2 linked regions of the Thermoclostridium stercorarium subsp. stercorarium DSM 8532 genome follow. The protein of the gene in region 1 interacts with the protein of each later gene in a pairwise test. Links are inferred from orthologs where the notes say so. Each region holds a gene or a part of one and is shown on either strand. Other genes may lie near its edges.

Region 1 (5,025 bases):
CAATCCGAGGTTCCTGCTTGATTCGTTCAGAGTGATAGAGGATGAGAAAGTGGAGATTTATTTCAGTTCACCTGTGGGGCCATGTGTGGTTAAGCCGATAGAAAGTGATAAATTTACCTTTATGATTTTGCCGGTAAGGATTTGACGGTCCGACTGGACGGTGTAATAGATGGGAATAAAAAGAATCAGGCTTAAAAATTTCAGAAATTACATAGATGAAGAGATAAATTTCTCGGATAATATTACCCTTATTTACGGAGAAAACGCCCAGGGGAAAACAAATATAATTGAAGCATTATATTTGTTTTCCACCGGCAAATCTCACAGGACCGGCAATACAAACGAACTTATAAGATATGGAGAAACTTTTTTTGATATCCTGCTTGAGTTTGAAGATAATAATTATTTACAGAGCATGGAAATAAAATATGAAAAAGGAGACAGGAAAAAACTGTTTATCAATGATGTAAAAAAAGAAAAAATGTCCGACCTCTTGGGTGTTGTTCCTTCAGTCCTTTTTTCTCCTGAAAGCCTTTCATGCATAAAAGGATCGCCGGGTGAAAGAAGAAAGGTTATAGATATTGTGTTATGTCAAATAAGTAAAAAGTATCTTTTCAATTTGCAAAAGTACAGTAAAATAGTTAAAAATAAAAATGTATTATTAAAAAAAAAGCAATACAATTCACAGATAGATGTATGGAATGAAAGTCTGGCAAAGACCGGAGCCGATATTATACGGGAAAGAAGGAGACTGGTATCAAGCCTTGAAAAAAGAATGAAAAGGATTATGCTGGGGATATCAGAAGGTACCGAAGATGTGAGTTTGCGTTACAGAACCAGTATAGGTGAGGATGGGGAAGAATACCGGAGTTTAATGGATATACTGGCAAAAAATAAAGAAAAGGAAATTGAACACGGAATATGTTTATACGGCCCCCACAGGGATGAGATCGAAATACTGTTAAACAGCAAGAATTCCAGATATTACTGCTCTCAGGGACAGCAGAGATCTTTGGCCCTTGCATTGAACATTGCAGTTATGGAGGAAATAGAGGAAAAAACGCGAAAAACCCCTGTTTTACTCCTTGATGATGTTATGTCGGAACTGGATGAAAATCGCCGTAATTATTTGTATGATTTAATAAAGGATAAGCAGGCTGTTATAACTTCTACCGATAAGACCCAATTCCGGATTTCAGATGATAAGGTATCGTACGTAAAAATAAGAAATGGTACAGTGGTTAGAATTTAAATTATTATTAAATATTACCAAATCTGATTGGGTGATATAATGTTTTTGCATATTGGCGGAGATTATATGGTTTTTACTAAAGATATTGTAGCAATAATTGATATGGAAAGATCAACCGTATCGCAGGATACACGAAATTTTTTGAAAACATCGGAGGAAGAAGGTTTCATTGTTAACGTGGATGAAAATGAACTTCCAAAATCAATTATAATAACACAGGGAAAATACAGTAATAAAGTTTACCTCTCTCCAATTTCAACAACCACTTTATATAAGCGGTTTATGAAAAAAGAGTAATAAAAAAGAAATGGAGGAATAGTTTAAATGAACAGTGAAGTAGAAAAGGATAAAAAATATGATGAAGAACAGATACAGGTTTTGGAAGGCATAGAAGCGGTAAGAAAAAGACCTGGTATGTATATAGGTTCAACTTCCGTCAGAGGGCTTCATCATCTGGTATACGAAATTCTCGATAACAGTATTGATGAAGCTCTGGCCGGTTTTTGCGACAAAATAAAGGTAATTATTCATAAGGATAACAGTGTAACCAATATTGACAACGGCCGGGGAATTCCTGTAGGAATACATCCAAAAATGGGTATTCCAACTCTTGAAGTTGTTCATACCACACTTCATTCAGGGGGAAAATTCGGAGGCTCGGGTTATAAGGTTTCAGGGGGGCTTCACGGCGTTGGTGCTGCAGTGGTAAACGCGCTGTCGGAATGGATGGTAGTCGAAGTAATGAGGGACGGAAAAAGGTACAGACAGCGTTATGAAAGAGGAAAGGCCGTAACAGGAATAGAAATAGTCGGTGAGGCTGATTCTACCGGGACCATTACTACGTTTAAGCCCGATCCTGAGATTTTTGAGGTAGTGGAATTTGACTATGAGATGTTGCTGAAAAGGTTTCGTGAAATTGCTTTTTTAAATAAAGGGCTGACTATACAGTTTATAGACGAAAGAGGCGATGAGGTAAAAGAAAATATTTTGCATTATGAAGGCGGTATAATTTCTTTTGTTAAATATATAAACCAGAACAAGGATGTTATTCACGACGACATCATATATCTGGAAGGCCAAAAAGAAAATATGGAGATAGAGATAGCTTTTCAATATACCGATAGTTTTAACGAAAATATTTTCAGCTATGCAAACAATATTCCCACTACGGAAGGCGGCACTCACGTAACCGGTTTTAAGGCGGCCATAACAAAGGTAATTAATGATTACGCGAGGAAAATTAATATGCTTAAGGACAATGACAAAAACCTTTCTGGTGAAGACGTAAGGGAAGGAATTACTGCCATTATAAATATGAAATTGACCGATCCTCAGTTTGAAGGGCAGACAAAAACGAAACTTGGAAATGCAGACGTGCGTCAGTTTGTTGAAAATCTCGTAACAGAAAAGCTACAGTACATTCTGGAGGAAAATCCTAAAACAGCCAGAATAATAGTCGAAAAATCGTTGGCTTCGTACAGAGCGAGGGAAGCTGCAAGGAAGGCAAGAGAATTGACAAAGAGAAAATCTGCAATGGAAAATTTCTCTTTACCGGGAAAACTTGCTGACTGCCAGGAAAAAGATCCAAGGCTGTGTGAATTATTTATTGTGGAGGGAGATTCAGCCGGCGGATCCGCAAAAATGGGAAGAGACAGAAGATACCAGGCAATTCTTCCGTTATGGGGAAAAATGTTGAATGTTGAAAAGTCAAGAGCGGACAAAGTTTATGGAAACGATAAATTAACTCCGATAATAACGGCATTGGGCGCCGGTTTCGGTGACGATATGGATCTGAGCAAACTGAGATACCATAAGGTTATAATAATGGCTGATGCAGATGTAGACGGTCATCACATCAGAACGCTGCTTTTAACTTTTTTCTACCGGTATATGAGACCTTTGATTGAAAACGGCCATGTTTATATTGCTCTGCCTCCTCTGTATAAAGTGAGCAAAGGAAAAGAAGAATACTATGTATATAATGATAATGAACTTGAAAAACTGCTTAAGGAAAAAGGATGGAAAAGAGGAGAAGGAAGTCTGATCATTCAAAGATTTAAAGGTTTAGGGGAAATGAATCCCGAACAGTTATGGGAAACAACAATGGATCCTAAGACAAGAAAAATGTTAAAGGTGGATCTCAATAATCCTGTTGAAGCTGAGGAAATATTTACGATACTGATGGGAGAAAAGGTGGAACCGAGAAAAGAATTTATACACCAGTATGCAAAAAAGGTTAATAATCTTGATGTATGAAGAAATGTTTCACGTGAAACATTTCTTTTTTTATCTTAAGTATTTGTAATGGAAATTTTTAATATGCAGTTGTTAAGCTGCTATTAAATAACCGGAGAGTCAGGCTTTTAACACAAACAAAAATGGCTGATATTGATATTTAGCATCCACATAATTCGTCGATTATTTGACTTATCCTTATTGTTTTGAAATTCTGTAAATTGCCGTTTCATTAAAGCCAAAATTAATGATTTTTCGCTTTTCTGATACACAAAAACAATTCTATAGTAAATTTTCATTTAGAACGGCGATATTAAGCATGTTTTAAGAGTAAGTACGTACCGCTGCGATATTTTTTTATGTGCGCGTAAGTTTCAACATGCATCAGTTATGTGTCCTGCGTCTGTAAAAATCTTAAGCATGGCTTCCATTAAACTGACAAAATTACTTCAAGCGTTCGTCTGTTAAGGTAATCTTATGTTTGACTTATTTAGATTACTCACTAATAGAATGTTTTTTCATAGCTCCTATTTTGACTGAGGAGTTTGCATATGGCTTATGCGGACTCTATTAATGAAATACTGTACCATAACCATAAAATTTTTTTTTGCAGTATTATAATATTTTACAAAAAAGTGCTCTTCGACATAGTTTCTGCAGCAATTTTTTTATTTTTATATCTGCCAATCACTAAATATTACTATGCATACTTTTCCATAACTGTATTAAATAATTTTTTGTAAATTGCAATATTAAATGCAACACCTATAGTGGAAATCATCCATAATTTTAGGTGTTAAAGTACAACATCATCTTTTAGCCCTTCTTAACTACTATCTTGAGCGAGTGCAGAGGGTAGTCAAGGGTTATCGATAGATAAGACAAAGTCTTTACCCTTGACTACCCTCAAATGAGCTTTAAAATATCTTGGATGAAGGGCTCAGGCTATTGCTGATATATTTTTGTTTACCAGGTTATGTATCTCTTCATTAAAACATTCTTCAGGTGTTTTGTAACCTAATATCCTTCGTGGAAGGCTGTTTAACCATTGTTGTATCCGTTTTATCGTTTCTTCAGAAAAATCTTTTATAGCCTTTCCTTTAGGAATAAAACGCCTAATAAGTCCATTATGACGTTCATTAGTTCCTCTCTCCCATGAGGAATAAGGATGAGTGAAATAAGCTTCAATTCCTAGCCCTTGTAACATTTCGGATAGTCTACTAAATTCAGAACCATTGTCTGCCGTTATAGTGCGAAATACATTTGAAACATCCTTACCATAACAATTCTTAAGTTCTGAAAGTGCCTCGTTAACAGTATTACTGTCTTTTGCGTCCAAAAGAAACAATAACTCGTAGCGGGTTTTTCGTTCAGTTAAGGTTAAAATTACTGAATCGTTAGACTTTTTGCCTGTTACCGTATCAATTTCCCAATGCCCAAAGGTTTGACGTGATTGTACTTCTTCCGGCCTTTGATCAATGCTTTTCCCTACAACCCGTTTGTTTTGACGTATCCTTTTTATTTTAGATTTTAAACGT
Region 2 (4,550 bases), 3.0 Mb from region 1 along the record:
GCCGCCAGCGTTCGTCCTGAGCCAGGATCAAACCCTCAAATTAAACTTCTTACCGTCTAATCCGATGGTTTCCCTCTAGCTCTGTTACACAGAGTCTCAAAGTTCTTAACGGATTCGTCTTGCACTGTTCAATTTTCAATGTCCGGTTCCAACTACCCGTCGGCTCTGCCACTTCCGCTGTCCTTGCCTTCGCCGTCTTCCCCGTGGCGGATTCTTAGTTTATCACGTCTCTTATCTTTTGTCAAGTGCTTTATGTTAACTTTTCGTGATATTCTTCGCTTCCGCCGCCTCAGCAACGGGATTTTTAATTTAACATATCCTTTATGTTTTGTCAAGCCTTTATGTTTACCATTTTCTGTCTCTTGCGAATACGCTAAATTGTCTTTCCTTTAATGTATTTCGTTTTCAATCCCGCTGCTCCGCTTTTCGTCAGCGACAGCTTTTTCATCTTACCACTTGTCCGAAGGTTTGTCAATAATTTAGACGACAGTAAAATTTACAAAAACGCCATAAAAATATTATACAAATCAACGGTAAATTTATTCTGTCTTTATTTAAATTCTGAAAACAAAACCCCATCACTTTTGAATTGATGGGGTCTTTCATAATTTATACTATTCTTCCTCGTCATCATCATTCATTTCTCTGGTTATGCGGGCAACAGAAACAACCTTGCTTCCTTCTGCCGTCTTCATCAAAGTCACGCCCTGGGTAACACGGCTTAATATGCTTATTTCACCTACATGTAGGCGAATTATGTTTCCATCGGTATTAACAAGTAAAATATCATCCTGATCATCAACCAATTTTGCACCAACAACAAAACCTGTTTTTTCGGTTACTTTATACGTAAGAATTCCTTTTCCTCCCCTGTTCTGAACCTTGTATTCTTCTATGTCTGTTCTTTTTCCGAAACCGTTTTCGGTTACGACAAGTAATGTGGTGTTTTCAGTGTATCTGAGCATGGATATCACTTCATCGTCGTCACTCAGTTTTATGCCTATTACTCCCTGTGAATTCCTTCCCATCGGACGGACATCGCTTTCAGGGAAGCGAATGGACATACCGTTTTTCGTGATCAATATGACATCGTCATTGCCGTCAGTCAGGCGGACCTCAATCAGTTCATCCCCTTCTTTCAGCGTTACCGCAATCAAACCGCCTTTCCGTATGTTTTCAAACTGCTCAAGCGGCGTTTTCTTAACCATACCCTGACGGGTTGCCATAAACAGGAACATATCCTTTTCTTCACCGGTGATTGGAATAACGGCTGATACCTTCTCACCGGGCTCCAGTTCAAGGAGATTTACAATGGCGGTTCCTTTTGCATGACGGCCGGCCTCGGGGATGTCCCATGCACGCAACTTATATACCTTGCCTCTGTTTGTAAAGAAAAGCAGCAAATGATGAGTTGTGGCGGTATATATGCTTGTAACAAAGTCATCTTCCCGTGTAGTGAGGCCCATAACTCCCCTTCCGCCGCGTTTCTGAATTTTATACTCATCCACCGAAGTTCTTTTGATATACCCGTAATGGGTAAGAGTGATTACTATGTCGGTGTTGTCAATTAAATCCTCGATGACAATATCCTCATCGTCATTGGTTATTTTTGTGCGCCTTTCATCACCGTATTTATTCCTGATTTCAATAAGCTCTTCCTTGATAATGGCGTCTACCAGCTCAGGTTTTTCAAGAATTTCCCTATAATGTGCTATTTCTTTAAGCAGTTCATTGTATTCCTCTTCAATTTTTTCCCGTTCCAGGGCCGTAAGACGTCCCAGTCTCATGTCTACAATCGCCTGGGACTGTTTCTCACTAAGCCCGAACCGTTCCGTAAGTTTTTCTTTAGCCTGGTTTTCAGTATGCGACTGGCGGATTATGTTTATAACCTCATCCAGATGGTCCAACGCTATTTTAAGACCTTCCAATATATGTGCCCTTGCTTCGGCTTTTTCCAGGTCATACTTTGTCCTGCGCCTTATCACGTCCCGCTGGTGCTGAATATAATAATAAATCATTTCCTTAAGGTTTACTACTTTCGGTTCAAACTTCCCGTCAGGCAGCTGAATAAGGGCAAGCATATTCACATTGAAAGTATCCTGAAGCTGAGTATTAACGAACAATTGATTCAACACTACATTTGCATTGGTATCTTTTTTCAATTCTATGACAATACGTATTCCTTCCCTGTCGGATTCGTCCCTCAAATCCGAAATACCTTCTATACGTTTTTCCTTAACAAGACTTGCAATTTTCTCAAGAAGCCTTGCCTTATTGACCTGGTACGGAAGCTCAGTTACAACTATTCTTTGCCTGTTTCCCGAATATGTTTCTATTTCGGTAACGGCCCTTACAATAATGCGACCTTTGCCGGTGGTATACGCATCGTAAATCCCCTTTTTTCCAATGATTATACCGCCGGTCGGGAAATCGGGACCCTTGATGTATTCCATCAGTTCGGGAATATCGGCATCAGGATGATCTATCATATAAACAATTGCGTCTATAGCCTCGCACAAATTATGGGGCGGTATATTTGTAGCCATTCCAACCGCTATACCCGACGAACCGTTAACCAGCAAGTTTGGAAATCTGGAAGGCAGTACAACAGGCTCCACATCATGATCATCAAAATTCGGTTTAAAATCAACGGCATCCTTGTTTATATCCCTTAACATCTCCAACGCAATTTTCTGGAGCCTGGCCTCGGTGTACCTCATTGCAGCCGGAGCATCACCGTCTATCGAACCGAAATTGCCATGGCCGTCAATAAGAGGATATCTCATTGTAAAATCCTGGGCAAGCCTTACAAGGCTGTCATAAACCGCAGCATCTCCATGAGGGTGAAAGCTTTTCAACGTTTCACCGACCGTCGCAACCGATTTTCTGTAAGGTTTATCTGGTGTAAATCCGGAAATATGCATAGTGTAAAGTATTCTTCTGTGTACCGGTTTCAGGCCGTCTCTGATATCGGGCAGCGCTCTGTCTACGATTACGCTCATTGCGTAATCAATAAAAGATTGTTTCATTTCGGCTTCAATATCAACCGGTATAATGCCACTTTCCATATTTTCCGGAGAATTCTTGATGTCCGACATTAAAATGAGCTCCCTTCCAAATGAGATTTTAATCTGCAAAACCGGGCATGAATGGTTTATGCAAGATATTTCTTACTGATATAGAAATTTTTCCCACAATATTTGTATAATGGCAATCACATTTACACATCTTCTCCTATTTTAATAAAGTTTTAATTTTCTGTCTACACCCCGTTATATTGTAATAAAGCATAAAAGCACTTCCAGCGGAATTGGAAGTGCCTCTTTCAAAGACCATATATACCTGTTTTTTCACCTAACGTATCATTGTGCCTTTTTCAGGGAATGATCCTTTTTCGGAATTCTTACGATAAATTCAACGAATTCTCCCCTGTCTATCTGCGCTGCTTTCGCATTTACGCCCGCTTTCTTCATCATTTCAATCGCCTGTTTTATTGTGTTGACAAATATCCTTATATCCTTAATCATGTGGCTGATTTTCTTCTCATTGTCCTGTACCTGGGGATTTGTATATTTGTCAAGAACCTTTTGTACAAGTTCTTCTGTCTTTTTCACATTCAGATCTTTTTCAATTACTTTCTGAAGAACTTTAAGCTGAAGCTGTTCATCCGGCAGTTTCAGTAAAGCCCTTGCGTGGCGCTCGGTAAGTTTATGGTCGGTAAGGATTTTCCTTACCATCGGTGAAAGTCTCAATAATCTAATTTTATTGGCTATTGTAGACTGGCTTTTTCCCAGTTTCTGAGCCAGTTCTTCCTGCGTCAGTCCATGTTCTTTTATAAGGTTTCTGTAGCCTTCCGCTTCTTCCCAATATCCAAGGTCTTCCCGCTGCAGGTTTTCTATTAAGGCCATTATTGCCAAATCATCCTCATTTACGTCAATAATGATTGCAGGTATCTCTTTCAGGCCTGCCATTATGGAGGCCCTGAGCCTTCTTTCGCCCGATACAAGCTCGTAATAATTTGACGGTGTTTTGCGAACATTTATCGGCTGAATTACGCCGTATTCCTTAATGGAATTACATAGTTCCTCAAGAGAAGCCTGGTCAAAATTTCTTCTGGGCTGATACGGATTTGGTCTTATTTTATCAATGGGAATATAAGTTATTTTTTTCTGATCGGACTTTTTTTCGGATCGATTAAAAAGCAATCTCTCATGTAAAGTCATAACGGCACCTTCCTTACTAAATTTTCTTTTGTTAATATGAAAATTTTTGGTAACTACCTATAGGTCTTTATTCGCCGCTGACTTTACATTTCCTTTTTTCAAAAAAAAGAATCGATCGCATAAAACCCTTGAAAATAAAGGATTTCGAGGTTATTTAATAGGTGATTTTGCAGGTTTGCCGCTCTTCCTCGGGTAACCTGTCGGTGTTTGTCTTAATTTTTTTATCAAAACTACATTTCGTTCCAAATTATCAAAAGGTAATGTAAAATTCTTCACCTCTTCTATTTCTCCACCAAGAACAGATACGGCCTTTTTGCTTTCCGCAAG

Evidence for each region. Proteins that work in one complex are often made in the same cells at the same time.
Region 2: the proteins of gyrB (region 1) and gyrA interact in binary tests that used the Escherichia coli proteins (3 or more experiments, as listed by UniProt). The link is inferred for Thermoclostridium stercorarium subsp. stercorarium DSM 8532 from one-to-one orthologs.

Annotation. Positions count from the first base shown.
Region 1 is NC_020134.1:2,654-7,678, forward strand. Bases 1,163-4,042 are described here. They hold gyrB (DNA topoisomerase (ATP-hydrolyzing) subunit B), read left to right. Parts: upstream 1,163-1,576; coding sequence 1,577-3,508; downstream 3,509-4,042. Other genes in these bases: recF (DNA replication/repair protein RecF), read left to right, coding at 1,163-1,252; remB (extracellular matrix regulator RemB), read left to right, coding at 1,292-1,549. Also shown: dnaN (DNA polymerase III subunit beta), read left to right, coding at 1-145; more of recF, read left to right, coding at 170-1,162; CST_RS00035 (IS30-like element ISCth3 family transposase), read right to left, coding at 4,428-5,025. UniProt on the Escherichia coli protein: DNA gyrase negatively supercoils closed circular double-stranded DNA in an ATP-dependent manner to maintain chromosomes in an underwound state.
Region 2 is NC_020134.1:2,963,193-2,967,742, forward strand. The notes cover bases 357-3,410. They hold gyrA (DNA gyrase subunit A), read right to left. Parts: upstream 3,099-3,410; coding sequence 615-3,098; downstream 357-614. Other genes in these bases: noc (nucleoid occlusion protein), read right to left, coding at 3,363-3,410. Also shown: more of noc, read right to left, coding at 3,411-4,223; 16S rRNA (guanine(527)-N(7))-methyltransferase RsmG, read right to left, coding at 4,374-4,550. UniProt on the Escherichia coli protein: A type II topoisomerase that negatively supercoils closed circular double-stranded (ds) DNA in an ATP-dependent manner to maintain chromosomes in an underwound state.